4 regions of the Streptomyces sp. NPDC020801 genome follow, and region 1 is predicted to be linked to each of the others. Evidence: riboswitches for the same ligand, from Rfam matches in the RefSeq annotation. Region 1 holds a riboswitch; each other region holds the start of a gene.
The links. Region 1 has a riboswitch for cyclic di-AMP ahead of ACH4UM_RS34895 (NlpC/P60 family protein). Riboswitches for the same ligand answer to the same signal wherever they lie in the genome.
Positions count from the first base shown of each region.

Region 2: linked by a shared signal. The riboswitch ahead of ACH4UM_RS12020 (peptidoglycan DD-metalloendopeptidase family protein) and the one ahead of ACH4UM_RS34895 (NlpC/P60 family protein) in region 1 are both predicted to bind cyclic di-AMP.
Region 3: linked by a shared signal. The riboswitch ahead of ACH4UM_RS26830 (transglycosylase family protein) and the one ahead of ACH4UM_RS34895 (NlpC/P60 family protein) in region 1 are both predicted to bind cyclic di-AMP.
Region 4: linked by a shared signal. The riboswitch ahead of ACH4UM_RS27740 (C40 family peptidase) and the one ahead of ACH4UM_RS34895 (NlpC/P60 family protein) in region 1 are both predicted to bind cyclic di-AMP.

Region 1 is NZ_JBIRST010000024.1:77,169-84,759, forward strand. Features, by position in the region: gene ACH4UM_RS34885 (DinB family protein) at 1-333, opposite strand, end outside; gene ACH4UM_RS34890 (hypothetical protein) at 716-1,096, shown strand; gene ACH4UM_RS34895 (NlpC/P60 family protein) at 1,051-2,253, opposite strand; cyclic di-AMP (ydaO/yuaA leader) riboswitch at 2,262-2,432, opposite strand; gene ACH4UM_RS34900 (hypothetical protein) at 2,521-2,859, shown strand; gene ACH4UM_RS34905 (hypothetical protein) at 3,168-3,299, shown strand; gene ACH4UM_RS34910 (hypothetical protein) at 3,554-4,306, opposite strand; gene ACH4UM_RS34915 (DUF5959 family protein) at 4,395-4,697, opposite strand; gene ACH4UM_RS34920 (hypothetical protein) at 4,923-5,174, shown strand; gene ACH4UM_RS34925 (ROK family protein) at 5,563-6,690, opposite strand; gene ACH4UM_RS34930 (sugar ABC transporter permease) at 6,836-7,591, opposite strand, start outside.
Region 2 is NZ_JBIRST010000005.1:4,111-11,701, reverse strand. Features, by position in the region: gene ACH4UM_RS12045 (MBL fold metallo-hydrolase) at 1-137, opposite strand, end outside; gene ACH4UM_RS12040 (carboxymuconolactone decarboxylase family protein) at 319-975, shown strand; gene ACH4UM_RS12035 (Glu/Leu/Phe/Val dehydrogenase dimerization domain-containing protein) at 1,066-2,244, shown strand; gene ACH4UM_RS12030 (TetR/AcrR family transcriptional regulator) at 2,374-2,997, shown strand; gene ACH4UM_RS12025 (SGNH/GDSL hydrolase family protein) at 3,289-4,074, opposite strand; gene ACH4UM_RS12020 (peptidoglycan DD-metalloendopeptidase family protein) at 4,317-5,228, opposite strand; cyclic di-AMP (ydaO/yuaA leader) riboswitch at 5,233-5,390, opposite strand; gene ACH4UM_RS12015 (tyrosine-protein phosphatase) at 5,915-6,712, shown strand; gene ACH4UM_RS12010 (DUF6126 family protein) at 6,743-6,862, opposite strand; gene ACH4UM_RS12005 (helix-turn-helix domain-containing protein) at 6,859-7,482, opposite strand; gene ACH4UM_RS12000 (aspartate aminotransferase family protein) at 7,559-7,591, opposite strand, start outside.
Region 3 is NZ_JBIRST010000014.1:100,092-107,682, forward strand. Features, by position in the region: gene ACH4UM_RS26805 (hypothetical protein) at 1-357, shown strand, start outside; gene ACH4UM_RS26810 (SurA N-terminal domain-containing protein) at 600-1,247, shown strand; gene ACH4UM_RS26815 (nucleoside triphosphate pyrophosphohydrolase) at 1,346-2,332, shown strand; gene ACH4UM_RS26820 (cytochrome P450) at 2,549-3,832, shown strand; gene ACH4UM_RS26825 (transglycosylase family protein) at 4,000-5,103, shown strand; cyclic di-AMP (ydaO/yuaA leader) riboswitch at 5,286-5,453, shown strand; gene ACH4UM_RS26830 (transglycosylase family protein) at 5,458-6,147, shown strand; gene eno (phosphopyruvate hydratase) at 6,457-7,591, shown strand, end outside.
Region 4 is NZ_JBIRST010000015.1:82,018-89,608, reverse strand. Features, by position in the region: gene ACH4UM_RS27770 (adenosylmethionine--8-amino-7-oxononanoate transaminase) at 1-611, opposite strand, end outside; gene bioB (biotin synthase BioB) at 604-1,869, opposite strand; gene ACH4UM_RS27760 (8-amino-7-oxononanoate synthase) at 2,017-3,144, shown strand; gene ACH4UM_RS27755 (DUF397 domain-containing protein) at 3,182-3,412, opposite strand; gene ACH4UM_RS27750 (helix-turn-helix domain-containing protein) at 3,441-4,301, opposite strand; gene ACH4UM_RS27745 (ATP-binding protein) at 4,514-4,972, shown strand; gene ACH4UM_RS27740 (C40 family peptidase) at 5,117-5,590, opposite strand; cyclic di-AMP (ydaO/yuaA leader) riboswitch at 5,594-5,809, opposite strand; partial or broken gene ACH4UM_RS27735 (hypothetical protein) at 6,148-6,461, opposite strand; gene ACH4UM_RS27730 (ATP-dependent Clp protease proteolytic subunit) at 6,470-7,105, opposite strand; gene ACH4UM_RS27725 (ANTAR domain-containing protein) at 7,288-7,591, shown strand, end outside.

The DNA.
Region 1 (7,591 bases):
ATCGAGCTTCGCTCCCATACGCCGGTGGTTGTAGATCCGGGCGCCGCCCACAGCTCCAAGGTAGTTGATCGCATCGAAGGGGCGGGTGGCGGCGTTCAGCAATCGCGCCCACGCGCTGCTTGCTCCCGGAGGAAGGCGACCGAAGAGGCGCACCAACGGAAGCAAGGCCCGCACGACGATGTAGCCGAACAGCATGTGGTAGAGCAGCTGCTCGTTGGTCCAACGGGTTCCCCTGCTCCGGCGACTCAAGTCCTCGGCAGTGGCCGATTCCAGAAGCTGGTGGAACGTCGCACTGGCCTGCTGCAGTTCTGCGTGGACAAGTTCTCTGTTCATACGTCCTCCTGGCAACAGTCTGTGGAGCCGCCGCTTCATGATGACGCTCGCTGTGCCATCCAGTACCGGGCTGGAAGGGACGATCCTCAGAAGCAGGTTTCGGCCCATGGCGCTTGCCGGCCCCCTCCCAGCATGATCTCCAGGCCACAACGCGTGGCCTGGATGACGAGACGAGGGGCGGGTATGTGGCCGTTTCCGGTGGGCGGGGCGCCCTGGCCGGGGGCGTGCTCATGGCGTTGACCGCGGTCTGCGCTGTGCTGGCCTTCAAGGCGGAGCAGGCACGGGACCCGGCCGGCGCGTACCACGCGACCGGCCGGGCGGATCGGCTGGCCGGTCGTGGCGGGACTGGTGGGTACGGCCGCGTACAGCCGCGTACAGCCGTGTGCCGGCTCTGCTGGCCGCCCTGCACAACTCCGCGGGATCGCCCGGCTACCTCATCACCGTGCCGGATCTGGAACCCGGCGGGCTGCTCCCGGCGGCGCTGCTGATGGCCGGCCTGCTGGCCACCTCGCTGCTCACCTCGACGCGCGCACCCGGGCGGTGGGTACTGCAGAGGGAGCGCGACAGCCTGCGAGCCCGGCGCGCGCGTGAGTGGGGCGGCGTGCACGCGCTTTCGCGCCGGGCGATCGCAGTACGAGCGGTCGCGAACAGGTTCACGCGCGCGCCGGCGGATCATTCGCCACGCCTGCGCGTCCGGCCGTTCGCCGCCACTGGCCGTCAGGCCGGGCGGACCACGCTGTGGATGATCGAGTCGCCGCCGTAGTAGATGGATTCCTCGCGTACGTAGGCGCCGGGCTTCGGGGCGTGGATCATCATGCCGTTGCCGATGTAGATACCGACGTGGCTGATGTCGTCGTAGAAGAAGACGAGGTCGCCGGGCTGGGCGTCGGTCAGGGACACCGTCGTTCCAACGTCCACCTGGTCGTAGGTGGTGCGCGGCAGGGAGACGCCCGCGGCCTTCCAGGCGGCCTGGGTGAGGCCGGAGCAGTCGTAGGAGCCGGGCCCGGTCGCACCCCAGACGTACGGCTTGCCGATCTGCGCGTGGGCGAAGGCGAGCGCTTCCGCGGCCTTGGCGGCGTACGTGGAGCCCGACGAGGAGGTGGAGCTGCCCGAACCCGAGGTCGAGCCGGATCCCGAGGACGAGCCCGAGGCCGAGCCGGAACTCGAGGTCGAACCCGAAGACGCGCTCTGCTGCTTCGCCGCCTGCGCGGCCGCGGCCTGCTGCTTGGCGAGCTCCGCCGCCTTCCGCGCCGCCTCCTCCTGCTTCTGCTTCTCGATCGCCGCGAGGCGTGCCTTCTCCTCCGCCGTCAGCTTGGACAGCAGCTCCCGCGCGGTGGACAGCTTCTTCTGGACGGTGGACTTGGCCGTCTGGAGGTCGTTCTGCGACCGAGTCAGCGTTTCGAGGCTCTTGCCGGCCTCCTGCCGTTTCTTCATGGTCGCGGACTGCTCGGTGACGTAGTCGTCGACCGCGCCCTTCTGGCGCGAGGTCAGCTGGCTCATCAGCTGCGTCTGGTCGAAGTAGTCCTGCGGGGAGTCCGCGAGCAGGAAGGTCGCGGTGTCGGGGGCGGCGGCCCCGGTCCGGTACTGGGCCGCGGCGAACGAACCCAGTTCCTCACGCGCCTTGTTGAGCTTGGCCGTGCTCTTGGCCACGTCGTCGAGCAGGGTGTCGACGCGCTTGCGCTCCTGCGCGGTCTTCTCCTTGGCCGCGTCGTACTTCTCGGTCGCCGACTCGGCCTGGCGGTACAGGTCGTTGACCGTCTTCTGGATCTCTTCGAGGCTCGGCTTGCCGTCGGCGGAGGGGGCGGCGTTGGCGGTCTGGGACAGCAGGGCCACGGAGGTGAGAGCGGCCGTGGCGAGGACGGGGGTACGTATGCCGGCTACGCGCGTACCCGTGGGGCGCGACTTGCGGTGCGACGCCAAGGGAGGCGACTCCTTCCATGTTCCGCCTACCGAGTTAGCTGTCGGGTTCGGGCGGGTGGTTCGGAAGGGTTGCCCTACGGCCCTTTCCCCGGAAGGGAGTTGGGCCGATTCACCCCAAGGTCGGTGGGTCCCCGGCTCCGGTTGCCGCGCGGGCGCGCCGGACTCGGCGGAGGCCGCACGGCCCGGCGACGTTCGCCGGAGGGGGTCGGGCGGCCCGGCGGGAACGCTAGCCAACTCGTGTGGCCCCTGTGAAGGCTGGTGGGCGATATGCCCGATACATTTTCGTTATCTTTGCTCGACGGCAGCGCTGAATGCAGTCAATTCACCGGCCCACCGATTCCACCGGACCCGGACGAAGCGCTGTCCTACAAGGACACGGTCAAGACCCCTGCGCAGATGGTGACCAGAATCATCATTCAGGACTTCATCCCGCCGACGGATACGATCGCATCGATTCCGGGCAGCGGCGCCGAGCTCCCGGCGACGTACATCCACCATTGCCACCTCCTCGAACACGAAGACGACGACCTGATGCGCCCGTGGACGATCGTCGGCCACGGCGGCCACGGCGATGGCCGCCACGGCGATAGCGGCCACGGCCACTGACGGACCGATCGACCCGCGTGTGCCGGTCCGCGCCCGACGAGCCCGGACCGGCACTGACGCCGTGACCCGACCCTCGCCGGACCCGGCGCAGAGTGGGCGGTGATCGAGCGCCGGCTGCCGGTCTCGGACTGCCAGACCGATCAGGAGGCGGGCCGGAGGTCCACCCACGGCGGGAGATCGTCGACGCCATCCACAACGGCGCCACGGGTGGACCCGGTGATGGCACACCGGACCGGCCCCGAACACGCTGGGGAGTTCTCGCCCACCAGGATTTCCGCCTGCTCTGGGTGGGCGAGACCGTTAGGGGGTTGGGCAACAGCATCACCGTGATGGCGTTGCCGCTGATCGCGGTCGTGGTGCTGGACGCCGGCCCCACCGCCATCGGCCTGATCACCGCGGCGGTGTGGCTCCCCTGGCCAAGGAGGTCCTCTTCCGCCTGAGGCCCATGCACCCCGGAAATCACCGTGGTCTGGGCCGACTCCGCCTGCGCCGGCCAACCGATCGAGTGGGCAAGGAAGACCCTGAAGCTGACGATCAACCTCGTATCCCACCCGCTCGGACAGCCCGGTTCATCGTGCTGCCCCGACGCTGGATCGGGGAGCGGTCCCTGTCATGGATCACGCGAGCCCTCAGCAACGTCAGAGACTACGAACGGCTTCCCCAGCGCTCCAAAGCCCACCGTCCGTGGGTGGGCTCACGCCTTTGTGAAGTCGTCGGACGGGGTGAAGCGGACCCAGCGACAGCTCCAGTCGTCGTCTGCCGATGGCTGTGGTGATCCATACCACTCTTCTTCGGGCATGTACCGTCCCCGAGTTCCTTCGTGCCACCCACAGGTGACGCGATACGTGCCCGGCTTGACCCACAGCACCGTACCGACGCCGAGACGATGGTCCAGGTTGAGTTGGACCGGGGGGTTCAACCGGGTCAGGGCGCTCAGTGATGAGTCATTTTCCTGCGGCGTCACGAACGAGCCGATCTCGTTCGCGCCCACTGCCGCCCAGACGACAACAACCTGGCCGCTGCGGAGCTCGAGCACTCCGACTTCCTCTTCTTCAGCCGCGGACGCCCCGGCTGCGCGCCGATGCGGCGCGTTCGTCCTGTCGCGTGGGACCCAAGAACGCATGAGGAGAAAGCCGTCGTCACCGGCGAGCGCAATCTCGGCGCTGCCCTCGCCGTCCATTTCCCATATGAGGCCGCCATGTTCCCTGCGGTCACCGAAACGCACGAATGCGGCTTCGAGTTCATCGTCATCGTCGCACGGGTGGACCGCCGACCAGGCACGGGCATAGTCACAGGCTGGATCCAGCTCGTAGTCAGTGCCGTGCACTGCACCGCCCCAGTTCGAGAAGGCGTCGGCCGCGCAGACGAGCAGTGGTCCGCCTTCGGAGCCAACCGTGGCGGACGACCATACGTACGCAGGCCGTGAACCGGAACCGTCGTTGCTCACGTGAGGGGCTGCCGATCAATGAGGGGTACCAAATGACGTGGGACAGGTGTCAGTGTCAGCCATACAGGCGCCGTCGGCATCCGTGGAACTACGCAGTCCGATACGCATCGCGCGGGCCGGCCACCGGGCCAGGGCGAGCGCCCCTGCCGATCGGGCACCGGGACCACGAACCGGCGCTGATCGTGGCACGAGCCCGCTCCTCCTGCACGTCACGCGCTACGAACACCTCAGGCACGCGTGTGCCCTGACGCCACGCGATGTCCTGCCCGGCATCGAGCACGTCCATGGCCTCCTGCCGGTGCCGCAGATCGTCCGGCACCACCCAGGTCTTGAGACATCCGCGCGCGAACGGACCGTCTACCAGAAACTGCCCGGCCAGTGCGTCGGTCACGGCCGGACCTCAACGACGCGACCGCCGATCGCGCAGGCATCGTCAACGCACTCGTGCAACAGCTCGGCCGACGCTTGAGGGGCGTTGAGGCAGATCCGGGCGAGGCCTGGTCGGTGGAGACGATCGCCCTCTGCGCCCGCTCGCGCGGTGCATTCACCGCGGCACCCCAGCAGGCGAAGCAGTCCGTGCCTGGGCCGGATCGCCGACGAACAGCAAGGTGACGCCTTGGAAACCACGCAAGTGGACCGACTCGCCAAACGGAACGAAGCCCTGGCCGAGCTCACCGCGTTCAAGACCCTCGCCCTCTCCCGGCTCACGGCCCAGCACGAGGAGGCCGAACGACTGAGGGAACAGGCCGCCGCAGACGGCAACGTCCGCCGCCCGCCCGCCGCCCGAAGCGGGACGTCCCCCACTCCCGGACTGCTTTCCGGAAGCGCAGATTCGAACGCATCGGACAGCCATATTCGCTCACCCTGATGGTCCAGTCCCGAGCACCGGGCTGGCGGTAGATGGGTTCGTAGACGGCGTGCACGGCTGTCTTCGGCCCTGTTACTCCCTACAGCTCGGTGGGCGGGGCAGTCGGTGGATGTCGGCTCAAGGTGTTCGGGACACGGATGAAGAGGCGGCTCCGCGTGGCAACCATGACACTTCCCACCGGCTGCACGAGGGCCCAATGGGAGCCCATCGTTCGCAAGGGCCGGAAGCTGATCAAGCAGACGTGCACGGTTCGATTCGCATCCCCGAGCCACCGAGGGGCCCTCTGCCGGTGGTGATGCTGCGGATGGTAAGGGCCGCATTGCCCAAGGGCCGTCCGGCGATCCGGGTCCGGGACGAGCGGCGATCGCCGGGCGGGTGGGAATCGGCGTCACCTGGGCGACGGTGGGACCGGTTGATCTTCAGGAGCGTCGGCCAGGATCGCCAAGGGATCGGCAAGCAAGGCGGAGAAGGCCAGTTCGGCGGCGCCCACGAGGACGGTGTCGTCGCCGAGTGCGCTGACGCGCAGGCGGAGGTTCTCGCGGGAGGCGGCGAGTGCGCTGATGTTGATGCGGCTGCGGATTTGTGCGGCCGCACCGAGGAACACGTCGTGAAGCATGCCTCCGAAGATGACGACGCTGGGGTTCAGGAGGTTGACCAGGTTGGCGACACCGACGCCGAGCCAGTCGCCGACCTGGTGCAGCGCGCCGCGCGCGACGATGTCTCCGCGGTCGGCGGCGGAGACGACGGCGTGCACCACCTCCTGGCCGGTTGCCTGCGGGTCGCGGCCGGCGGCGGCGAGCAGCGCTCGTTCACCGGCCTCGGCTTCCAGGCAGCCGCGGGCGCCGCATCCGCAGAGGCTGCCGTCCCGCGGGTTGACGATCATGTGGCCGACCTCGCCACCGTAACCGTCCGTGCCTCGCAGCAGGCGGCCGTCAGTGATGAGGCCGCCGCCGATGCCGATGTCCCCGTGGAGGTAGACGACGTTGTCACTGCCGACTCCGGCGCCCCGCAGGTGTTCGGCGAGGGCGCCGAGGTTTGCTTCGTTGTCCACCTCGACGGGGACGCCGAGGTTGAGTCGACGGGCTAGTTCCGTGCAGAAGTCCTGATCGGTCCAGCCCATGTTCGGGGCGTGCCGCACCAGGCCGTCGGGGTGACGGACTATTCCCCGTACTGCCACACCGACGCCGACGCAGCGGCTGCCGGGCTCTGCGGTCGCCAGCATCTGCCGGGCGAACCCGGTGAGAGCATCGGCGACCTTTCCGGGATCGTTTGGTTCGTCCAGGGGCCAGGCGCTTTCACGGCGGTCGAGGAAGATGCCGCCGAGTCCTATGCGGGCGGCCGCGAGGCGGTCCACTCCGACGTCGTACGCGAGCACGTACACCTGTGACGACTCGGGCCGTACGACCAGTGAGGGCCGTCCCGCCCGGCCGGTGTCGCGCGGAAGTTCCTCAAGGACGAGCCCGGCTGTGGTCAGATCGGTGACGAGTCCCAGGATGGTGCTGCGGTTAAGCCCCATGCGGTCGGCGAGGACGGCCCGGGAGACGGGTCCTCCTATATGTACGTGACGTAGAAGGGTACTGAGGTTGTGCCGTCGGATCTCCTCCTGGGAAGGACCTGCTTTCATGGCACGGGGACCTCATTGTCGCGGGGGGACGGAGCGTTCATCGCTGTACGGCTCGGCGTCGGGACAGCGCGTCCACGCCCGCGGCCACCAGCAGGACCGAACCCGTGACAGCGTACTTGACACCTGAGCTGTACCCCATGAGTCCCATGCCGTTTTGGATGACGGCCACCACCATTCCGCCCAGGACGGCGTCGATGACCCGGCCCCGCCCGCCGAAAAGACTGGTGCCGCCGATCACGGCGCTGCCGACGGCGAGCAGCAGGACGTTGCTGCCGCCAGTGTTGGGGTCGACGGAGTTGCCCCGGGAGGCCGCGATGATGCCGCCGACCGCCGCCATGGCCGAGCAGATGACGAATGCGGCGATCCGTATGAACGCGACGTTGATGCCGGCCCGTCGGGCCGCCTCGGCGTTGCCGCCGACGCAGTAGATGTGGAGACCGAACGCCGTGCGCTGGAGGACGAACGTGCCGAGCACGAGCAGGACGCCGATGAGCGGCACCACGATGGGTACGCCCTGCAGAGAGACGACCACGGCATTGCGGCTGCGTTCCTGGTTGAGCAGGTGCACGGCCAGGGCGCCCAGCACCGTCGGCACGCCGAGGCGGACGACGATCAGCATCGGCGGGGTTGTCGCCAGTCCCCGGCGACGGCGGTTGTGGTTACGGCGGAGCAGGATCGCCGCGTACACCGCGACGCCGCAGGCCAGCACAAGCCATCCGGCCGTGGGCGAGAGGTTGTTGTTGGCAATGGCGAGGACGGTCTTGTCCTCGATGGAGACGTTCGTGCCTTCCTT
Region 2 (7,591 bases), on a different contig from region 1:
CCGGGATTCTGGAAGACGCCGTCCTTGAAGTGGGGTGATCGGCGGATGCGCGCCATGCGCTCACCACTTGGGTCCGCGCCGAAGGCCGCGGGCTGCAGCGCGCGGAGCCCGCGGCTCAGGGAACGGAAACCGGCCACGATACCTCCAGGTGGAGTCGGTCAGGCTTTCCATTATGGAGGGCCCCTGTGACAGCCCGATGTCACAGGGGCGCCGCCCCGTCCGTCGTATCCCGTGACGGCACCCGCCGGTGCCGACGGAAATCCGCCGTACGGAGCCGGTGCACGGAGCCGTACGACCGACGTACAGGAGGTGGCCGCCATGGCCCGCGTCTCGCTCACTCCGCCCCGCACCCGCCTCTTCCGCCTCGTGGAGTGGTACAGCAAGCGCACCTACGGAAAGGTCCTCGACCCCGCCAAGGCGCTCGCCCACCAGCCGCGGGTGCTGTGGAGCGACCTGCGGTTCGAGCGGTCGGTGGCGAAGTGGAACCGGCTCGGCCCCGACCTGAAGGCACTGGCCGAGATGGCGACCGCCGCCGCGATCGGATGCTCGTGGTGCATGGACTTCGGCCACTGGGTCAGCCGGGAGCGCGGCATGGCGCCGCGCAAGGTGCACGACGTTCCCTTGTGGCGGGACAGCGACGCGTACACACCGCTGGAACGCGATGTCATGGCCTACGCCGAGGCCATGACCGCGACGCCGCCCACTGTGGACGACGACCTCGTCGCCCGGCTGCGCGACCGGCTCGGCGAGGCCGCCCTGGTGGAGCTCACCGCGATGGTGGCGGTGGAGAACCTGCGCTCGCGCATCAACTCCGCCCTGGGGCTGACGAGTCAGGGCTTCAAGGACACGTGCGAGGTGCCGGGCGCCCCGGGGACGAAGGACACCGCGGGGACGAAGGGCGGCGCGGAGACGAAGGGCGGCGCGGGGACGAGGGGCGGCGCGGGGACGAGGGGCGGCGCCGCCGCGCGGCGGTGATCCGTTGATCCGTTCGCCGTTGACAGGGCGCGAGCCCCGTCCGGAAACTGACTTTCTGTTCAGTATCCGCACGCCGTCCCGGGAGCCCGTGTGACCGTCCCCCTGATGTCCGTCACCTGGACCGACCACGTCACCGGGCGCCGGGGTTTCCTCGTCGTCGACCGGCTGGTGCGCGGCGTCTCCAGCGGCGGGCTGCGGATGCGCGCGGGCTGCACGCTGGAGGAGGTGGCCGGGCTCGCCCGCGGAATGACCATGAAGGAGGCCCTGCACTACGACCCGGACGGCCGCTACGTCCCCCTCGGCGGAGCCAAGGGAGGCATCGACTGCGATCCGCGGGACCCGGGGGCGTACGGGCTGCTGGTGCGCTATCTGCGGGCGATGCGGCCGTATGTCGAGAGCTGCTGGACGACCGGCGAGGACCTGGGCCTCAGTCAGGACCTGGTCGACCGGGCCGCCGTCGAGGCGGGACTCGTGTCCTCGATCCAGGCCGTGTATCCGCTGCTCGACGACGAGGCCGCCGCCCGGCGGCGGCTCGCGGACGCGTTCGCCGTCGAGGTGGACGGCATCGGGCTGGAGAAGCTGGTCGGCGGCTGCGGGGTCGCAGAGTCGGTGCTGGCGGCGCTGGACCGGGCCGGTGTGCCGCACGCGGGAACGCGGGTCGCCGTGCAGGGGCTGGGCACCATGGGCGGGGCCACGGCGCGCTTCCTCACGCGCGCGGGACTGACGGTCGTGGCCGTCGCCGACATCAGGGGCACCATCGCCAATCCGGCGGGTCTCGACGTCGAGGCACTGCTGAGCGCGCGGGACTCCCACGGCACGGTGGACCGCCGCGCGCTGCGCCCCGAAGACCGCGAACTGCCGGGCCGGAACTGGCTGTCCGCGGACGCGGAGATCCTGGTGCCCGCCGCCGTCTCCTACGCGATCGGCCCTTCGAACCAGGAGCGGATCACCGCCCGCTGGATCGTCGAGGCGGCCAATATGCCCGTCCTGCCCGAGGCGGAGGAACTGCTGGCCGCGCGCGGGGTCACGGTACTGCCGGACGTGGTCGTCAACTCCGGGACGAACGCCTGGTGGTGGTGGACGCTGTTCGGCGACATCGGCGCCGACGCCGACGAGGCGCTTGGGTACACACGGCGCTCGATGCGGGCCCTGGTCGAGCGGATGCTCGCCCGCGCGGAGGCCGACGGGACGAGCCCGCGCGGCGCCGCGCACGCCATCGTGGCGGACCGGCTGCCGTTGATCGCGGAGCGCTTCGGGTGGTACCGGTGACGGCGGCCGGGGCCACGCCGAAGGCCCGAGTACGGGGACGGGGTCGACGGGATCACGGCCGCCGGCAGCGGTGGCGTGTGTGGCCAGGTCTCGCCTTGTCCCTGTGACACGAGCGATTAGGGTGACCGCGTGGCGAGAGTGCGGTTGAGCGTGGCGGAGCGGCGCGGGGAGTTGCTGAGAGCGGCCATCGAGCAGATCGAGGCACGGGGTGTGGCGGCGGTACGGATCGCCGATGTGGCCTCGGCCCTGGGCGTGAGCAACGCGCTGGTGCTCTATCACTTCTCGACGAAGGAGCAACTGGTCTCCGCCGCCTTCACGCACGCCGCCGAGGACGACCTCGCGCACCTGCGCAAGCTGCTGGGCCGGCGTACGACGGCGCTGCGCCGGCTGCGGGCCGCGGTGCGCTGGTACGCGCCGACCGGAACCGCCAAGGGCTGGCGGCTGTGGATCGAGAGCTGGGCGGCCGCGCTGCGTGAACCCGCGCTTCGGGAGGTCGCGCGGGATCTGGACCGGCAGTGGAAGACGGCCATCACCGGGGTGATCGCCGAGGGCGTGACGGCGGACGAGTTCCGGTGCCCGGACCCCGCCGGCGCCGCCCTGCGTCTGACGGCCCTGCTGGACGGGCTGGCCGTGCAGATGACCGCCTACGACGGCGCGGTCTCCCGCGCGCGGGCTCAGCAGTGGGTGGACGATGCGCTCGCCCGCGAACTGGGTCTGCAGCACGCGGCGCCGACGGCCGCGGCGGCGCGGTGACGCCGCCCGCGCGGGACCCAGGCTCCCTGCGCCCCAGGACTGCGGGCACCGCGGCTGCCTGCGCCCCAGGACTGCGGGCACCGCCGCTGCCCGCAGTCCTGGGGCGGGCAGCGCCGCTGCCCGCACGCCGATGCTGCGGGTGGCTCCGCTCCCGCCCGCCGGGCCATGACCACAACCGTCCGCTCCGCCGCCGGGCCGCGACGGCGACCGCTCACCCGTCACCCCATGCCGCTGCCGCGACCACGACCACGGCCGTGACCGTGACCGGCCTCAGGCCTCAGACCTCAGACCTCAGGCCACCGACTCGATGCGCATCTTGATGTCGTCCGGCGACAGGGTGCCCTTGGCCGTCACGTGGTCGCCCGAGGACTGGCCGCGCAGCCGGCGGCCGATCCACGGGACCAGGTACTCGCGCGCCCAGTGGACGTCGTCGCGGCGGATGTCCAGGGTGCCGCGGGGCGGCAGCGGCGGCCACGGCTGCTCCGGATCGGCCGGGACGTCGAGACCGAGGATCTGGCCGGCGCGCAGCGCCACGCGCGTGTGCCCCTCGGGCGAGAGGTGCAACCGGTCGTGGTCCCAGGCGCGGCGGTCCTGGACGGTCCGCAGGGACCACAGGTCCAGCACCGGGCAGCCGTACCGGTCGGCGATGGCCCGCACATGCCCGTTGTACGTGGCGATCCTGCCGCGCAGGTGCTTGAGCACGGGCACGCCCCGGGTGTCGAAGCCGGTGGTCACCATGACGGTGCCGGCGACGGCCGCGAGCCGGGCGACCGCCTTCTCGAAGCGTTCGGCCACTTCGTCGGGATCGGTGCCGGGACGGATGATGTCGTTGCCGCCGGCACAGAACGAGACCAGGTCGGGGGCGAGTTCGACGGCCCGCGGGACCTGGTCCGCCACGATCTGGTCGAGCAGCTTTCCGCGCACGGCGAGATTGGTGTACTGGAAGTCGCCCTCGGGCCGCCGGTCGGCGAGCAGTACGGCGAACCGGTCGGCCCAGCCGACGAACGCTCCGTCGGGGCCGGGGTCGCCGACGCCCTCGGTGAAGCTGTCCCCCACCGCCACGTACGACCCGATCACTGATCTGCTGTCACTCTTCGAATCGTCTGCCACATCGGCCCATGATTCACCTTCGAATGTGACCTACGCGACCGTAGGCAGGGGTTGACGGGCGGTGAGATAAGCCACGTCAACTGCATGCCCCACCTGGGAATACGCGGCGACACCACGGTGGTGGAACACCGAAGGCCGGACCCGGGGATCGTGGGTCCGGCCTTCGGCTGCGTGTCAGGCAGGTGGTCGTGAGGGTGTGCGCGCGGCCGTCAGCCGACGGCGACGCCGTGCGAGCGGAGGTAGGCGACCGGGTCCGTGTCCGAGCCGTAGTCCGGGGTGGTGCGGATCTCGAAGTGCAGGTGCGGGCCGGTCACGTTGCCGGTGGCACCGGACAGGCCGAGCTGCTGGCCCTCGGCCACGCTCTGGCCCGCCGAGACGGAGAGGGCGGACAGATGGCCGTACTGGGCGTAGTGGCCGTCGCCGAGCCGGATGACGACCTGGTTGCCGTACGCGCCGCCCCAGCCGGCGGAGACGACGGTGCCCGCGGCCACGGCCCTGACCGGGGTGCCGGTCGGGACGACGAAGTCGACGCCGGTGTGGTAGCCGCTGGACCACATGCTGCCGGCCACGTGGTAGCCGGTGCCGCCGGCCACCGGAAGGGTGTACCCGGTGGAGGTGGTCTCGGCCGCCCTGGTCACCGTCGTGGCCTTCGAGGCGGAGGACGAGGACGGCGTCGCGGACGCCGGTGCCTTCGAGGCCTTCGAAGACGTAGCTGCCTTCGAAGGCGCGGGCGTCCGGACGGCGCCGGTCGCCGCGGCCTTGCCGCCGAGCGTCAGCCGCAGGCCCGGGTGGATCAGCGAGGGCTTGTCGCCGACGGCCCGGCGGTTGTCCGCGTAGAGCCGGTGCCAGCCGCCGCGGACGTGCTGCTCCTCGGCGATCTTCGAGAGACAGTCGCCGGTGCGGACGGAGTAGGTCCGGACGCCCGCACCCTCGGTGGCCGTCCGCTCCGCCACCGCGGCGGTGCGCACGGGCTTTTCCGGAACGGCCTTCGCCGGGGCGGCGTGCGCGCCGGTGGCCCCGATCAGCGGCAGGGCGAGAGCGGCGCCGCCCGTACCGGCGGCGGCGATGGAACGGGTGAGGCGCTGGGTCTTCGGACGGCGGTGCTTACCCTTCGCGGGCATGGCGGATTCCTCTCCGGCGCCTGCGAGGTGAGCTGTCGGGTTCGGACTGGAGATGCCCGGCCGCGGTGGTCGCGGCTTCACCCCTAGCCGTTCCGGAGAGACCGGAACAGGCGTGGTACCTGTGGGTCCCCCGCTCCTGCCGTGCACGGGTGGGTGTGCGGGTCCCGGACGACGGCAGGACTGTGCGTCCGTCCGGATCGGTGTGGAACGTAAGCGACCCGGACGCACAGGGACAAGCAGATGGTTCCGTTCGTACCCGTTTCGCTTGATCCGTTACGGGAATTACCGTCACCCTCCGTTGATTCACCCGGCTTTCCCTTTCCTCAATTCACTGGAAAACCGCTGGAATTACGTGGGCATGACGAGCGACGGACGGTCACAAGTATGAGCCTGATCACGTGCGGCATTCCAGAGTCCTTCATTTGAGGGCGAGTTGGAATCAAGGCTGCAATACCGACATAAACCTCAAGAAGTCATAAGAGACCTCAATTGCAACGGATGCGAAAAACCGTTGCAGTCGAGACGCGCCCACGACGCGCCCGGGCCGGGACGACGCTCTCGCCACCGAGAACACACCGCACCGCGCTTGGACGTGGACAACTCATTGCCCCAGGAATCCATGTCGTATCGTCGAAGCCGCGCCCGCCGACGAGCCGCGAAGGCGGGGCCGAAAGGGAGGAGTTCCCGTGACGCAGCAGGTCCCGTCGACCGAGCCCGAGCTGGCCGGAGTGCGCAACTTCCGCGATGTGGGCGGGCTGCCGACCTTGGACGGACGGCGGGTGCGGCACGGAGTGCTGTTCCGCAGCGGCCACCTCGCGCACGCGACCGGCGAGGACACGGCGTTCCTGTCCTCGCTGGGACTGCACACCATCTTCGACTTCCGCAACGCGGCCGACCAGAAGCTCGAGGGGCCGGACGTCGAGCTGCCCGGGGTCCGCAATGTGAACCTGCCGCTGAGCGACCCGGCGGACGGCGCCGAGTTCTGGAAGATGGTGCGCGACGGCGACCTCGACCAGCTGCGCGGGATCCTGGCCGACGGCAAGGGCGCGGACCGGATGATCGCCTCCTACCGCATGATCATCAAGGAGCGCACCGCCGAGCACTCCCAGGTGCTGCACGCCATCGCCGAGGACAGCGTGCCCGCCCTCATGCACTGCGCCGCCGGCAAGGACCGCGCGGGGCTGTCGATCGCCGTGACCCTGCTCGCCGTGGGCGTGGAGCGGGAGGCGATCGTGGCGGACTACCTGGAGTCCAACGCCAAGCACCGCCGCTACAAGGTGCACCGCAGCGGCACCTCGGCCTCGGCCTACTCCCCCGAGGTCATGGAGCTGCTCAGCCCCCTGTTCGACGCGCGGGCGGAGTATCTGACGGCGGCCCTGGAGACCATCGAGGAGACCTGGGGCGGTGTCGACACCTACCTGGAGCGGGGTCTGCGGCTCGCCCCGCGGACCCGGGAGCGCCTTCGGGAACGGCTGATCGACTGACCCGGCCGGCTCCGGCGGCCCGCCCCGCGGCTACTTGGCGCCGACCTCGAACAGCAGCCAGACGAAGGCGGCGAAGAGGTGCCCGACGGCGATGTAGATGATGAGCCGGATCCACAGGGCACGCGGGAACTTCTCTTCCATGTTGCTCATGGTGTCTCTCCGGTGTGGGGGCCCAGGCACAGCGCGGCCGTGGGACTCTGCAGCAGGGTGTGGACGAAGAGGAGCTCGAGCCCGTCCGGGTCCTCGGCGGCGATGCGGTGCGGGGTGAGCGAGTCGAAGTGCGCGCTGTCGCCCGGTGCGAGCAGGTGCGCCGCGTCCCCCAGGCGCAGCCGCAGGCGGCCCTTGAGGACGTACAGCCACTCCTCGCCGGGGTGGACGCGCACGATGTCGCCCTGGGAGCCGTGCGGCACCCGGACCCTCAGGGCCTGCATCCCGCGCCCGGACGCGCCCGTCTGCCAGTACGTCCAGCCGCCGGCCCGGGTGGGTTCCATCTCCGCGGCCCGCACGACGGCGTCCCGGCCGGGGACCGACTCACCGAGCAGCTCGGAGACCGTCGTACCGTAGACGCGGGCGAGCGCGAGCAGCATCGGCAGCGAGGGCTGGCGCTGTCCGGTCTCCAGACGGGAGAGGTGGGCGGGCGACAGCCCGGCGGCGCGGGCCGCGGCCTCCAGGGTCAGGGAGGCGCGGCGGCGCAGCGCACGCAGCTGTGGTGCGACGGCGGGCAGGTTCTCGACCGGCCCCGCCGAGGGCTCGGACTCGGAAGAGCTCATGCCCCCATTCATCCGCAGTCTTGCCTCTGCGGCAAATTTCTTGCCTAAGAGGCAAAAACTCCTCGTCCGGCAGTGCTCACCGGTTGGCAACGGCCTGCTTGACCAGCGT
Region 3 (7,591 bases), on a different contig from region 1:
ACCGGCAAGGACGGCATCACCGGCCCCACCGCCGCCGACGTCTGGCAGGGCATGCAGGACGCCTCCCGCACGACCCACGCCCGGGTCAGCTACGCCCAGGTGACCGGCGAGCAGAGCGTCGGCAACGCGCGGCCCTTCCTCAACGGGATGCTGCAACGCTCCTGCGACGTCGTCCTGGCCGTCGGACGGCCCGAGGTCACGGCGGCGGCCCAGACGGCACCGCGGTACGCGAAGGTCGGTTTCGTGCTGGTCGGCGGCGGTCGCGGCGGCGGGAACGTGACCGCGGTCGGCACGGGGGACGGACTGCGCGCCGATGTGGCCGCGGCCGTCGAGCGGGCGGTGCGCGAACGGAGCTGAGCGGCCGGGCGAGGGGCCGGGCCGGGCAGGTCGAGGGGCCGGTCGAATGCCTGGTCGAGCGGCCGGTCGAATGGCTGGTCGAGCGGCCGGTCGAATGGCTGGGCGCGGGCGCGCCGGACGGCGGTACCGGAACACCTGGGGAATCGTTGGTCCAATGGGTTGGCCAGAGCTCGGCCGCTGCCTACCATCGATCACCGCAAGACTTTGTGCACCGCCGCACAATCTCGCCTCGGGAGGCTTCCTTGCACCGCCGCCGTCGCACCGCGCTCGTCCTGTCCGCCGCGATCGCCGCGGCGGCCCCCCTCCTCACCGCCTGCGGAAGCGGCGCGCATCCCGGCGCGGCGGCCGTCGTCGGCGGGCAGCGGATCACCCTCGCGCAGTTGCAGAGCAGGGTGAACGAGGTGCGCCAGGCGCAGCGGGCCGCCGTGCCCGACGCGGCGCAGTACGAACAGGCCGTCGCCCGGACCGGCACGCTCACCCGGGACACCCTGCACCAGATGGTTCTCGACCGGGTGCTGGACCGCGCCGCGAGCGACGCCGGCATCACCGTCAGCCGCCGTGAGGTCCAGCAGATGCGCTCCGGCCTGGAGCAGCAGGCGGGCGGCGCGAAGGGGCTGGAGACGGCCTGGCTGCAGCAGTACGGGGTGCCGCCGCAGCGCCTCGACGACAATCTGCGCCTGCAGCTGGAGGCGCAGAAGCTGGCTGCCAGGCTGCACACCGACACCAGCCAGCCGGCCTTCTGGAAGGCCCTGTCCACGGCCTCCGGCGAGCTCCGCATCGACCTCAACCCGCGCTACGGCAGCTGGGACGTCGAGAAGAGCAGCCGCGTCGACGCCAGGACCCCGTGGCTCAGGGACGTCTCGGCGGCGGGCACCCAGCAGCCGGCATAGCGGCGGCCGGCCGGCGGCCCACGCCCTGTGGACAACCGTCGGCCCACGCCCTGTGGACAACTCGTGGGGCCGTCGGCCCCGTGGGTTACGTTCGGAGCGTGAACACCACCAGCTCGACCGCCGCCACCGAAGCCGACGCCCCCGGCCGCATCGTCCTGCTCACCACCAGCCACCGGGTCGCCCCCGGGCTGCTGTCCTGGCCCGCCTGGCAGGCGCTGCGCTCGGCCGGCCGGGTGCTGTGCGCGGACGGGGCGCACCCGCAGCTGCCGTATCTGCGCGAGGCCGGGATAGCCGTGGACGAGGCCGCGCCCACCGCCCGGGAACTGGTCGAGGCGTGCGCCGGCGGGCGCACGGTGGTGGTCGTGGCCACCGGCGAGGGCGAGCCCGCCCTGACCGACGGCCTCGCCCGGCTGGCCGGCTCCGGCCGCGTCGCCATGCCGGAGCTGGAGCTGCTCCCCGCCTCCTACGACCTGCCCGGGGCCCGGCTGCTCGACCTCGTCCAGGTCATGGACCGCATCCGCGCCGAGTGCCCCTGGTCGTCCCGGCAGACCCACGAGGGCCTGGCGAAGTACGGCATCGAGGAGGCGTACGAGCTGGTCGAGGCGATCGAGGACGGCGACCGGGAGGAGCTGTGCGAGGAGCTGGGCGACGTGCTGCTCCAGGTCGTCTTCCACGCCCGTATCGCCGAGGAGGACCCGGAGGAACCCTTCTCCATCGACGACGTGGCCGGCGGCATCGTCACCAAGCTGATCCACCGCCACCCGCACGTCTTCGGCGACGAGACGGCCACCACCCCGGACGAGGTCAAGGAGCACTGGCTGCGCACCAAGGCCCAGGAGAAGCGGCGCACCTCGGTCACGGAGGGCGTCCCCCTCGGTCAGCCCGGCCTCGCCCTCGCCGCCAAGCTGGCGTCCCGGGTCCGCACGGCGGGCCTGGAGGTGCCGCTGCCGAAGGCGGAGGGCGTCGGCTACGAACTGCTGGCCCTGGCCGCCCGCGCAGAGGCGGAGGGCGTCGACCCGGAGGCGGCGCTGCGGGCGGCGGCCCGCACCTACCGGGACGCGATCAGGAAGACGGAGGGCGTGTAACGGAGGGGACTGCAAGGGGCCCGGGCCGTACGGACACACGGCTCCACCGCGCGGGCGCTCCCGGCCCCACCGGCCGGTGCCCCACCGGCCACCGGCCGGCACCGGCAACGCTCCGGGGACGGCGGGTCCCTGGGCCGCGGCCCCGCAGGGACGGGAAGGGCAGGGGCGGCGAGGGCGAGCCCCTCGGTGGGCGACCCGGCGGCTATGGTCGGCCCCATGCATGACCAGCCCCCCACCCCATCCGCCTCCGCCGGCACCCCGCCCGCCCTGTTCACCTGGGAGTTCGCGAGCAACCCCTACCCCGCGTACGCCTGGCTCCGCGAGCACGCCCCCGTGCATCGCACCCGGCTGCCCAGCGGTGTGGAGGCATGGCTGGTCACGCGTTACGCCGACGCCAAGCAGGCCCTGGCCGACCAGCGGCTGAGCAAGAACCCCGCGCACCACGACGAGCCCGCGCACGCCAAGGGCAAGACGGGCATCCCCGGCGAGCGCAAGGCCGAACTGATGACGCATCTGCTCAACATCGACCCGCCGGACCACACCCGGCTGCGCCGCCTGGTCAGCAAGGCGTTCACCCCCCGCCGCGTCGCCGAGTTCGCGCCCCGCGTGCAGGAGCTGGCCGACGACCTCATCGACCGGTTCGCCGGGCGCGGCACCGCCGACCTCATCCACGAGTTCGCCTTCCCGCTGCCCATCTACGCCATCTGCGACCTGCTCGGCGTCCCGCGCGAGGACCAGGACGACTTCCGGGACTGGGCGGGCATGATGATCCGGCACGGCGGGGGGCCGCGCGGCGGGGTCGCCCGGTCGGTGAAGAAGATGCGCGGCTACCTCGCCGACCTCATCCACCGCAAGCGCGAGGCGCTCACGGCCGAGCCCGGCCCGGGCGAGGACCTCATCTCCGGCCTGATCCGCGCCTCCGACCACGGCGAGCACCTCACCGAGAACGAGGCCGCCGCCATGGCCTTCATCCTCTTGTTCGCCGGTTTCGAGACCACCGTCAACCTCATCGGCAACGGCACCTACGCCCTCCTCACCCACCCCGGACAGCGGCAGCGGCTGCAGACCTCCCTCGCGGCCGGGGAACGCGGCCTGCTGGAGACCGGGGTGGAGGAACTCCTGCGCTACGACGGCCCCGTGGAGCTGGCCACCTGGCGGTTCGCCACCCGCCCGCTCACCATCGGCGGGCAGGACATCGCCGCCGGCGATCCGGTCCTGGTCGTCCTGGCCGCCGCCGACCGGGACCCGGCGCGGTTCGCCGACCCGGACACCCTCGACCTCGCCCGGCGCGACAACCAGCACCTGGGATACGGCCACGGCATCCACTACTGCCTGGGCGCCCCGCTCGCCCGCCTGGAGGGCCAGACCGCGCTGGCCACCCTGCTCACCCGGCTGCCGGACCTTCAGCTCGGCGCCGAACCGGCCGACCTGCGCTGGCGTGGCGGACTCATCATGCGCGGACTGCGTACGCTGCCCGTCCGGTTCACCCCGGCGGTATGAGTCCCCGGCGGGCGCAAAGATGACACGCGTTCAACTACGTGATCTTCACGTGATCTGCGCGGCATTAACTTGTGACAAGTGATCGTCACCCGATACGTTCACGCATCAGCGTGGCGCTGAGCTGTACCCGCCGCGCAGGTCACCGCTGTCGCACGAAAGGTCTCCGCATGCTCTCCGGGAACGGTCGTCACCGTCGCCCCCGTCAGGCTCCGGCCCTCCTCGTCGCCGCCGGAGTGACCGGATCCGCCATCGCCATCCCGCTCCTCGGCGCCGGCGCCGCGAGCGCTGCCGACGGCACCACGTGGGACAAGGTGGCGGAGTGCGAGAGCGGCGGCTCCTGGAGCGCCGACAACGGCAACGGCTACTACGGCGGCCTGCAGTTGACGCAGGAGGACTGGGAGAAGTACGGCGGCCTCGACTACGCCCCGAGTGCCGACCAGGCCAGCCGGTCCCAGCAGATAGCCGTGGCCGAGAAGATACTCGACGACCGCGGTCCTGGCGCCTGGCCGACCTGCGGTCTGCTCTCCGGGCTCCGCAAGGACTCCGGCGCGGCGAACGTCGACACCGGCGTGGGGAATGACTCGTCCGGCTCGTCCGGATCGTCGAACTCGTCCGGGTCATCCGGATCGTCCAACCCGTCCGGTGTGAAGGACCCCGGCCTGTCGGACGGCTCGCAGGGCTCCTCCAAATCATCCGGTTCGCCCGGCTCTTCGGCGAACACTTCCGGTTTGCCCGGTTCATCTGGTTCTTCGGGTTCTTCCGGGTCATCCGGATCGCCGACCGGGCCCTCCGGCAAGCCCTCCTCCTCGGCCTCTTCGCCCACAACGGACAACTCGACCAAGTCCGACTCGTCCTCCACTGCGGGTGCGAGCGACTCCGGAACGCCCGGCGCCTCGCCCTCGATGAGCCCCGGGTCCGGCGACTCGGACAACTTGGGGCAGAGTGGTGGTTCTTCGGCGCTGGTGGACACCGGGGCGCTGGGTGGCGGCCGGCATCGGGGCGGCAGTGCCGCCGAGGACCCGGCCGGCAGCCGTACGGCCGCCTCCGCGGGCCGTCACGCCTCGCGCGGCGACGAGGACGCGCGCGCGTCGGTGGAGAGCTCCTACACCGTCCGCTCCGGCGACTCCCTCGCCTCCATCGCCGACTCCCTTGCCGTCCAAGGCGGGTGGCGTGCGCTCTACGCCGCGAACGAGCAGGCCATCGGTGCCGACCCGAACCACATCGTCGCCGGTCAGAGTCTGGATGTCCCGGTCGAAACGACCGCAAAGTAGCGCGAGTTCGCGTCACACTTCGCGCCGAATGTCCCATTCGGTGAAAGTGTGGGATGAGTCTCAGAAGCCCTGATCGTCTTTGAAATTCGGCGGATCGCGTGCCTACGGTCATGACCGCTCGCCACCGCGAGCCCCGGCTGCCGCAACGCCGAATCCTGCCAGCGGCCGTACGGGAACAGTCGTCGCGTCAAGCGCCGCAGGCAGGAGCGGGGGACCCAAGGTAAGTGCCGTGCCGGGCAGTTCGCCGGAGCGGCTAGGGGTGGAGCCGTGCCTCACAAAAGGGGCACGGCCGGGCAACTCAACCGGCCCGAACCCGACAGCTCACCTCGCAGGCGTCGGTGAGGGGATCCATCCATGCTGTTTTCCGGCAAGGGCAAGCACCGCCGTCCCACCGTCCTTCAGCGGTCCACCCGCACCCTCGCGCTCGCCGGTGTCACCGGCGCCGTCGCCGCCGCCCCGCTGATGGCGGCCGGCAACGCCTCCGCCGCCACCGCCTCCGAGTGGGACGCGGTCGCCCAGTGCGAGTCCGGCGGCAACTGGTCCATCAACACGGGCAACGGCTTCTACGGCGGTCTGCAGTTCACCAACTCCACCTGGGCCGCGTACGGCGGCACCGCCTACGCCTCGCGCGCCGACCTGGCCTCCAAGTCGCAGCAGATAGCAGTCGCCGAGAAGGTCCTCGCGGGCCAGGGCAAGGGCGCCTGGCCGGTCTGCGGCAAGGGCCTGTCCGGCGCCGCGTACACCGGCGGCGCCCCCTCCGCCCCGAAGAACTCCACCAAGAGCACCACCACCCGCTCGGGCGGGCAGCAGGCCGCGAACCGCTCCGCCACGCGTCCGGCCCCCAAGAAGACCGTCACCACCCCGACCGGCAAGAAGGTCAAGAAGGGCGACGGCGAGTACAAGGTGGTCTCCGGCGACACCCTCAGCGCCATCGCCGCCAAGCGCCACGTCCAGGGCGGCTGGAAGAAGCTGTTCGAGCTGAACAAGGACATCGTCCAGGACGCCAATCTCATCTACCCGGGCCAGCAGCTGCACCTGAAGTGACAGCCTGCCGGTAGCCCGGCCACAGGCCCCTCGTAGAGGTGGCCTCCGGTTGCGGAGGCCACGTGGGGCTCCCCCCAATCCCCACGGGCTCCCCGCCCCGGTGCGTGTTCCCCCGTACGCACCGGGGCGGGGCTTTTTCATCCCCTCCTGGTCCCGGTTTCCCCCTCTCCCTTTGTTCCGTGCAGGAACAATGTGTACGGTCACCCTGTCCACGGGACGGTCGGTCGGTCGGCCGACGCCCCGCGGCGGTTAGGCTCTAGTCGCAAGGCACACCAGCCCCGCACAACCAGCGTCACATCCACGAAGGAGATGCTCGTGCCGTCCATCGACGTCGTCGTAGCCCGGGAAATCCTGGACTCCCGAGGCAACCCCACGGTCGAGGTCGAGGTCGGCCTCGACGACGGCAGCACGGGTCGTGCCGCCGTCCCGTCCGGCGCTTCCACCGGCGCCTTCGAGGCCATCGAGCTCCGCGACGGTGACCCCAACCGCTACCAGGGCAAGGGCGTGGAGAAGGCCGTCCTCGCCGTCATCGAGCAGATCGGCCCGGAGCTGGTCGGCTACGACGCCACCGAGCAGCGCCTGATCGACCAGGCCATGTTCGACCTGGACGCCACCGACAACAAGGGCTCGCTGGGCGCCAACGCCATCCTCGGCGTCTCCCTCGCCGTCGCCCACGCCGCCTCCGAGGCCAGCGACCTGCCCCTGTTCCGCTACCTGGGCGGCCCGAACGCGCACCTGCTGCCGGTGCCGATGATGAACATCCTGAACGGCGGCTCGCACGCCGACTCCAACGTGGACATCCAGGAGTTCATGATCGCCCCGATCGGCGCGGAGTCCTTCTCCGAGGCCCTGCGCTGGGGCACCGAGGTCTACCACACCCTGAAGAAGGTCCTGAAGAGCAAGGGCCTGGCCACCGGCCTCGGCGACGAGGGCGGCTTCGCCCCGAACCTCGGCTCCAACCGCGAGGCCCTCGACCTCATCCTCGAGGCCGTCAAGGAAGCCGGCTACGCCCCCGGCGAGCAGATCGCCCTCGCCCTCGACGTCGCCGCCTCCGAGTTCTACAAGGACGGCAAGTACCTCTTCGAGGGCAAGGAGCGCTCCGCCGCCGAGATGACGGAGTACTACGAGGAGCTCGTCGCGGCCTACCCGCTGGTCTCCATCGAGGACCCGCTGTTCGAGGACGACTGGGCCGGCTGGAAGGTCATCACCGACAAGCTCGGCGACAAGGTCCAGCTGGTCGGCGACGACCTGTTCGTCACCAACCCCGAGCGGCTGGCCCGCGGCATCGAGGAGGGCACCGCCAACGCGCTGCTCGTCAAGGTCAACCAGATCGGCTCGCTGACCGAGACCCTGGACGCCGTCGAACTGGCCCAGCGCAACGGCTTCAAGTGCATGATGTCCCACCGCTCCGGCGAGACCGAGGACGTCACCATCGCCGACCTGG
Region 4 (7,591 bases), on a different contig from region 1:
TCGATCAGGTCGTGCAGATGGGCGGCGTACGCCTCCTCGTACTCGGCCGGCGGCGCGTCCGCGAACACCTGGCGCGGCAGCACACCGGACCACAGCTCGTGCATCCCACCCTCGGGATCGCACACGGACATCGGCTGCCAGGTGTCGCCGTGGTAGCCGCCCCGCCAGGTCAGCAACCGCCGCTTCTCCGGGCGGCCCAGCGAACGCCAGTACTGCAGGCACATCTTGACGGCCACCTCGACCGACACCGAACCGGAGTCGGCGAGGAAGACGTGTTCGAGACCTTCGGGCGACATGTCGACAAGGAGCTTCGCCAGGCGGACGGCGGGCTCGTGGGTGAGCCCGCCGAACATCACATGGCTCATCCGCGCCAGCTGCTCGCGGGCGGCCTCGTCGAGCACCGGGTGGTGGTAGCCGTGGATGGCGGCCCACCACGACGACATGCCGTCGATCAGCTCGCCCGATCCGCCGGCGAGTCTCAGCCGCACCCCGCTCGCCGACTCCACGACGAGCGGTTCCTGACGGCCGGGCATCGGACCGTACGGGTGCCAGACATGCCGCCGGTCGAGGTCCAGCAGCTCGGGGACGCTCAGGCCGGGCAGGTCAGGCATTGGGTGCGAGGTCCGTTCCGGCGCCCCGGCGGCGTACGGCGACGAGATCCGTGCGGGGCTCGTTGCCCTTCGGCTCGGCGGCCGGACTGGCGGCGGCCCGAGCGGAGGAACCGCACACACCCGCGCCCTCGTGCGACCCGCACCCGGCACCCGCACCGGCGTCCGCGTGGGACCCGCACCCGGCACCCGCACCGGCGTCCGCGTGCGACCCGCAGCCCGCGCCCTCGTGGGACCCGCAGCCGCCCATGGCCGCCGCCCGGTGTTCCGGGAGGGTCACCTGGCCGGTGCCCTCCACCTCGAAGCCGGCGTCCGCGATCATCTCCAGGTCGGCCCTGCCGGCCTGGCCCTCGCTGGTGAGGTAGTCGCCGAGGAAGATCGAGTTGGCCAGGTGCAGGGCGAGGGGCTGCATGGTGCGCAGGTGCACCTCGCGGCCGCCCGCGATCCTGACCTCGACGTCGGGGCAGACGAAGCGGACCATGGCGAGGATGCGCAGGCAGCGCTGCGGGGTGAGGTTCCACTCCGTGGCGAGCGGGGTGCCCTCGAAGGGGATCAGGAAGTTCACCGGTACCGAGTCCGGGTCCAGCTCGCGCAGCGAGTAGACGACGTCGACGAGGTCCTCGTCGCTCTCGCCCATGCCGGCGATGAGCCCGGAGCAGGCGGACAGTCCGGCCGCGTGCGCCTTGTTCACCGTGTCCACCCGATCGGCGTAGGTGTGGGTGGTGGTGATGTCGCCGTAGGTGGACTCGGAGGTGTTGAGGTTGTGGTTGTAGGCGTCGGCCCCGGCCTCGCGCAGCCGCTCGGCCTGGCCGTCGGAGAGCAGCCCCAGACAGGCGCACACCTCGACGCCCTCGTTCTGGTCCTTGATGGCCTTGATGGTCTCCGAGACCCGGTCCACGTCACGGTCCGTCGGGCCGCGCCCGCTGGCCACCAGACAGACCCGCTTGGCGCCGCCGGCCAGCCCGGCCGCCGCGGCCTTGGAGGCGTCGCCGGGCTTGAGCCAGGTGTACTTCAGGATGCCGGCCTTCGAGCCGAGCCGCTGGGAGCAGTAGGAGCAGTCCTCGGGGCACAGGCCGGACTTGAGGTTGACGAGATAGTTGAGTTTCACCCGCCGGCCGAACCAGTGACGGCGCACCTTTCCGGCCGCGGCCACCACGTCGAGCAGGTCGTCGTCGGAGGTGGCCAGCACGGCCAGAGCTTCCTCACGGGTCGGCAGCTCGCGCCGAAGCCCCTTGTCCACCAGCGTGTTCAGCAGGTCCATGAGAGCCGATCCTGTCCTACCGGGCCGCCCGGGGCCAAGGAGAGTTTGCACAACAGAGACCCATCGACGTGTGGGTATTGCCACACCATGGGCGGCGGGTCGTCCCGCTAGGGTCTGTGCACTGCCTACAAAAGCCCCGGAGGACCCATGGCGTTCGGCTGGATCGACGAGCAGGCGGACGCACGCCGCCGGGCCGGACTCGTACGGACCCTGCGCCCCCGCCCGGCCGACTCGCCGCTGCTGGACCTGGCGAGCAACGACTACCTCGGGCTCGCCCGCCATCCGGAGGTGACCGAGGGCGCGGCGGCCGCGGCGCGTGCCTGGGGCGGTGGCTCCACCGGCTCCCGGCTGGTCACCGGCACCACCGAGCTGCACACCGAACTGGAGCGCGAGCTGGCCGCCTTCTGCGGCTTCGAGGCGGCCCTGGTCTTCTCCTCCGGGTACGCGGCCAACCTCGCCGCGGTCACCGCACTCGCGCCGCACGGCACGCTGGTCGTCTCCGACGCGGGCAACCACGCCTCGCTCATCGACGGCTGCCGGCTGGCCCGTGGCACCACGCAGGTCGTCGCGCACGCCGAGCCGGAGGCCGTGCGCAAGGCGCTCGGCACGCACGAGGGCCCGTCGGTCCTCGTCTCCGACACGGTGTTCTCGGTCGACGGAGACGCGGCACCGCTCGCGGAGTTCGCCGCGGTCTGCCGGGAACACGGCGCGGGGCTCGTCGTGGACGACGCCCACGGGCTCGGCGTGCTGGGCGCCGGCGGCCGCGGCGCCCCGCACGCGGCGGGGCTCGCGGGTGCCGGCGACGTGGTCGTGACGGTCACGCTGTCCAAGTCGCTCGGCAGTCAGGGCGGGGCCGTGCTCGGCCCCGCGCGGGTGATCGACCACCTGGTCAACGCGGCCCGGACCTTCATCTTCGACACGGGCCTGGCCCCCGCGGCGGCGGGCGCGGCCCTGGCGGCGCTGAGACTGCTGCGCCGCGAGCCGGAGCGGGCGGCACGCGCGCGTGCGGTGGCGAGTGAACTCCATGCGCGGCTGACCGCCGCGGGCCTGGAGGCGGTGCGTCCGGACGCCGCGGTGGTCTCGGTGCGCGCGCCGTCCCCGGAGGGGGCCGTGCGATGGGCGGCCGACTGCCGCGCCGCGGGGCTGGCCGTGGGCTGTTTCCGTCCTCCTTCCGTGCCCGACGGCATTTCACGGCTGCGGCTGACCGCCCGCGCGGACCTCTCCGGGGCGCAGATCGAACGTGCTGTGGCAGTCATCGGCGAGACGCGACCATGAGTCGGCGTGACACGGCCGTGCGTCGCCGGGTCCGGTTCTAGAAGCGGTGGACCGCGGCCGTGAAGTCCGCCCAGCTCCCGGGGGAGAAGAGCAGCGCGGGCCCGGCCGGGTCCTTGGAGTCGCGCACGGCGAGCAGTCCGGCCCACGGTCCTGAGACCGGCCGGGCCGTTTCGACGCAGTTGTTGGCTCCCGTGCTGTAGCTGCTGCGCAGCCATCGCGCAGCGGGCAGTTGGGTACTGGAAGGTACGTTCCGAGGCAGAGCAGACAAGGTGCCTCCTTGACGCGGTGGAGCGCCGTCACCTTTCCCGGTGTATCCCGGCGATGAAGTCCAACGAGTCCTCGGGCGAAAGGGCGTGGCTCCGAAGGGTGTCGAAGGCCTCGGTGTAGGCCTCTAGGTCTTCTTTCCGTTCGAGGTAGAGGCTACTCGTCAAGTGGTCGAGAACAACCACGTCCAGATCAGAAGTGTTCGAAAATGAGAAGATAACGAAAGGCCCTGTGAGGCCGATATGCGCCCCGGCGGCGAACGGCAGTACCTGAAGCCGCACTTGGGGCAGCCGTGCCGCCTCCGTCAGCCGCTCCAGCTGGCGCGCCATGATCTTCGGGCCGCCGATCTCCCGGCGCAGCACCGCCTCGTCCAGGACCGCGCTCAGCTCCAGCGGTGGCCGCGCCCGCAGCACGTCCTGCCGGGCCAGCCGCACCTCCACCAGCGCGTCCAGCCGCTCGTCGTCGAGCCCCTCCACGGCGGCCCGGGTGACCGCACGCGCGTACTCGGGGGTCTGCAGCAGTCCGGGGACGACCGAGGTCTCCAGGGTGCGCATGCCGCTCGCCTGTGACTCGAGACTGATGAAGTCCCGGTAGGTCGGCGGCAGTACGCCGCGGTAGGCGTGCCACCAGTGGTGCCGGCCACCGCCGTCGTCGGAGCCGGCCAGCACCAGCAGCAGCTCGCGCAGCTGGGCGTCCCGGACCGCGTACGCGTCCAGGAGTAACCGCACATCGGCCGGTTTGGCCCCGCTGGATCCTGTCTCGATCCGGCTGACCTTGGACTGGTGCCAGCCCACCAGGCGCGCCGCTTCACCACTGGTGAGACCCGCACCGGTGCGCAGCGCGCGCAGTTCGGCGCCCAGTTTCCGGCGGCGCACCGCGGGACCGTGCTGCATGGGCTACTCCTTACTCCTTCCGAGCCGCCCCGATACGGCCTGCCGTCGCAGAGTTCACCGCTTCGAGCGACAGATATATGCATATCTTGGTGGATCGCCACCCGGACCGGCGCGGTGATGGCAGTCTGACGGCGAAGCACCAGTCCGGGACCGTACTCGAACCATCCACTCCGTGTCGGACCGCGGTCCCGCGGGAAAGGGACGGCGTCGCCATGGCAGACCATCTGGAAGCATCCGTCACCTTGCCGAGCGATCCCGCCTCGGTCTCCGCGGCCCGGGCCTATGTGGTGAGCACCCTGGCCGAGTGGGGACTGCCGTCCGGGACGGACACCGCCGACACCGTCCGGCTCATCGTCTCCGAACTCGCCACGAACGCGGTACAGCACACGTTCGGGCAGTCCCCCACCTTCACGGTGGACCTCGTCCTGGAGCGCGACGAATGGCTGCGCATCGGGGTCACCGACAGCCATCCGCGGTTCCCGAAACGACTGCCGGCCGCCGTCCAGCAGGACAACGGCCGGGGGATGGTGATCATCCGGTGGCTCACCGCGGAGTGCGGCGGCAGGCTGACCGTGCGGCCCACCCGCGAGGGCGGCAAGACGGTCTGCATCGAGCTTCCGTGGACGGTCCCGGTCCGCCCGGTCACGACCGCGGGCCGGCAGGAACCTTAGGGCGTCGCGGCGGCCGGAACCGTGCCGCCGCGGCACGTGCGGTGGCCCGGGGGCGCCGGCCCGGGGGCGGTGGCTCCGGGGGAGGCGGCGGCAACCCGAGGGCGATGGCGGCGCGTCAGGGCACCGCCACCGCGCCCGGGCGGGTCAGCTGACCCGGCCGTACCAGACGCTGCGCGTCCAGATCTTCTGAAGCCTCACCACGTCCCCGGTCTTCGGGGCATGCCAGATCTTGCCACCGCCGGCGTAGATGCCGACGTGGTAGACGTACGAGCCCGAGTGGAAGAACACCAGGTCCCCGGCGCGGCGGTTCTTCGCGGAGATGTGATGGGTCTTGTTGTACTGCTGGGCCGCCGTGCGGGGCAGCCTCTTGCCCACCTTCTTGAACGAGTACAGCGTGAGTCCGGAGCAGTCGAACCGGCGCGGCCCGGTCGCTCCCCACTGGTAGGGGGAGCCCTTCTTGGACGCCGCGACCTGAAGCGCCTTCGTCGCCATGGTCGCGGCCGAGGCCTCGGACGCGACGCCCGGGACCACGATCGAGCCGCCCACGGCGGCAATGGTCAGGGCAGAGGCCGTACCGGCCCGGGCCATCAGCGACGGGACACGATTGAGCGCAGTCATGCGCAACCCTTCGTCAGCCGCCTGTGAAGGATGACCTGTCGGATTCGGGCTGGCGAAGTTGCCCGGCCGCGTCGAGACGCGGCTTCACCCCAAGGGCTGCTCGGCCCGGCCATGGCGTGACCGTGCCGGCGACCCGTCGTGCTTGGGTCCTCCACTCCTGCCGATCCACTCCTGTCGACCGGTCATCCGGGCGGCGGCAGGACTCGGCGTCCGCCCGGACCGCCCCGCCGCTGTGGCGGGGGCTTGTCGTCAGACAGGGATCTTCACCTACCGATGTCCGAAAATCCCAACGGAACCGGGGATTTGTGTTGTTACTCACCACTCACCCGTTCGGGTGGACACCCGCGCGCTCGAACGACTGTCTCCCTCCCCGATGACCCCCGGACCAGCACCGGAAGGTTCCATTCCGCCATTAGGGCAGCCGAGTTGCGCAACCGCGACGGCCGCAAAAAAGGAGGCGAATCTACGCCGGAAGGGGGTACGCCATTTGGTCCGTTTCGACTCACGGCCGGACGCCCCGTGTTCCGCCGTCGACGGGACGTCCGGCCGTGGGGACGTCAACTTGCGCAGGGCGGCGGCACGGTGACGCGGGCCGTGCGCCGCTCGCCGTCCAGGACGCGCAGGGCCCGCGCCAGGGTGGCCGTGTGCAGTTCGGTCTCGCCCCGCTGGTGCATCAGGGTCAGCGCGTCGCGCAGCTCGGCCGCCTTGGCGACCAGCGCCTGAGCGGCCCTCAGGCTCCGATAGGTGCCCCCGTGCAGGGCGGGGTTGACGCGGCCGGGCAGATCGGCCGCGTCGAGGTACGGTCGATCAGCTCCCCCTCCGCCCGTGTCAGCGCCGGCAGCGGCGGTGGCGGCGGCTCGGCCGGTGGCATCGGGCCGGTCACCTCGCGTCCGGCTCGGTGCGCGGAGCCGCGCGGTGGGGGACGACACGGTCCACCAGCCCGTACTCCAGCGCGCCCGCCGCGTCCAGGACCCGCTCCCGCTCCAGGTCCGCGCGCACCTGTTCCCGGGTGCGCCCGGTGTGCCGTACGAGCATGTCCGCCAGACGGGCCCGGACGCGCAGCAACTCCTCGGCCCGGACGGCCAGGTCGGACGTCTGCCCGCACACCGGCTCGGGCAGCGAGGGCTGCTGGAGGACCACGCGGGCGCCCGGCAGCGCGTACCGCTTGCCGGGGGTGCCGGCGGCCAGCAGCACGGCGGCGGTGGAGGCTGCCCGGCCCACGCAGACCGTCTCCACGTCGCAGCCGACGAAGCGCATCGTGTCGTGGACGGCCGCCATCGCCTCGAACGGGCCGCCGGGGGAGTCGATGTACAGCGAGATGTCCCGGCCGGGGTCCTGGTGCTCCAGGAGGACGAACCGAGCGACGACGTCGTTCGCCGCGGTGTCGTCGATCGGTGTGCCGAGAACGACGATGCGCTCCTCCAGCAGCTTCGCGCAGGGGTCCAGGGTCCGGTGACCGGCGCTGGTGCGCTCGGTGGACCCCGGAAGGACGTGGCGGGCGGATGCTCGGGTCATGACACGCCCCTTCCATGCGGGCAGGGGCCGCCTCCGGCGAAGAGGTCCCTGTAAAGAATGTACAGGACGTACGTAGCTGGGGCAGCTCTTCGGGGCGGGCCGTCCGGGCGGCGCCGGGTCGTGCGCGGCGTCCTCCTGGGTGAAGCTGGAAGTACGGCCGCTCGACGACCCAGGGGATTGCCATGGTGTTCTTCGCGATTTCCAAGCGGCACCCTCTCCAGCCGCTGTCCACCACCGACCTGGTGCTGGAGCACGAGCGGCTGCACGAGGAGATCGACCAGCTGCGCTGCGCCCTGACCTCGCACGCCGTCATCGACCAGGCGATAGGCGCCGTCGTGGCCTTCGGGCGGATCCCGCCCGACGACGCCTGGTGGGTCCTGAGGGACGTCTCCCAGCGCTCCAACACCAAGGTGCGCACGGTCGCCGAGCGCGTGCTGAAGTTCGCCCAGGGCGGGGCCCTGCCCGACACCGAGCTGGAGGAGCTGC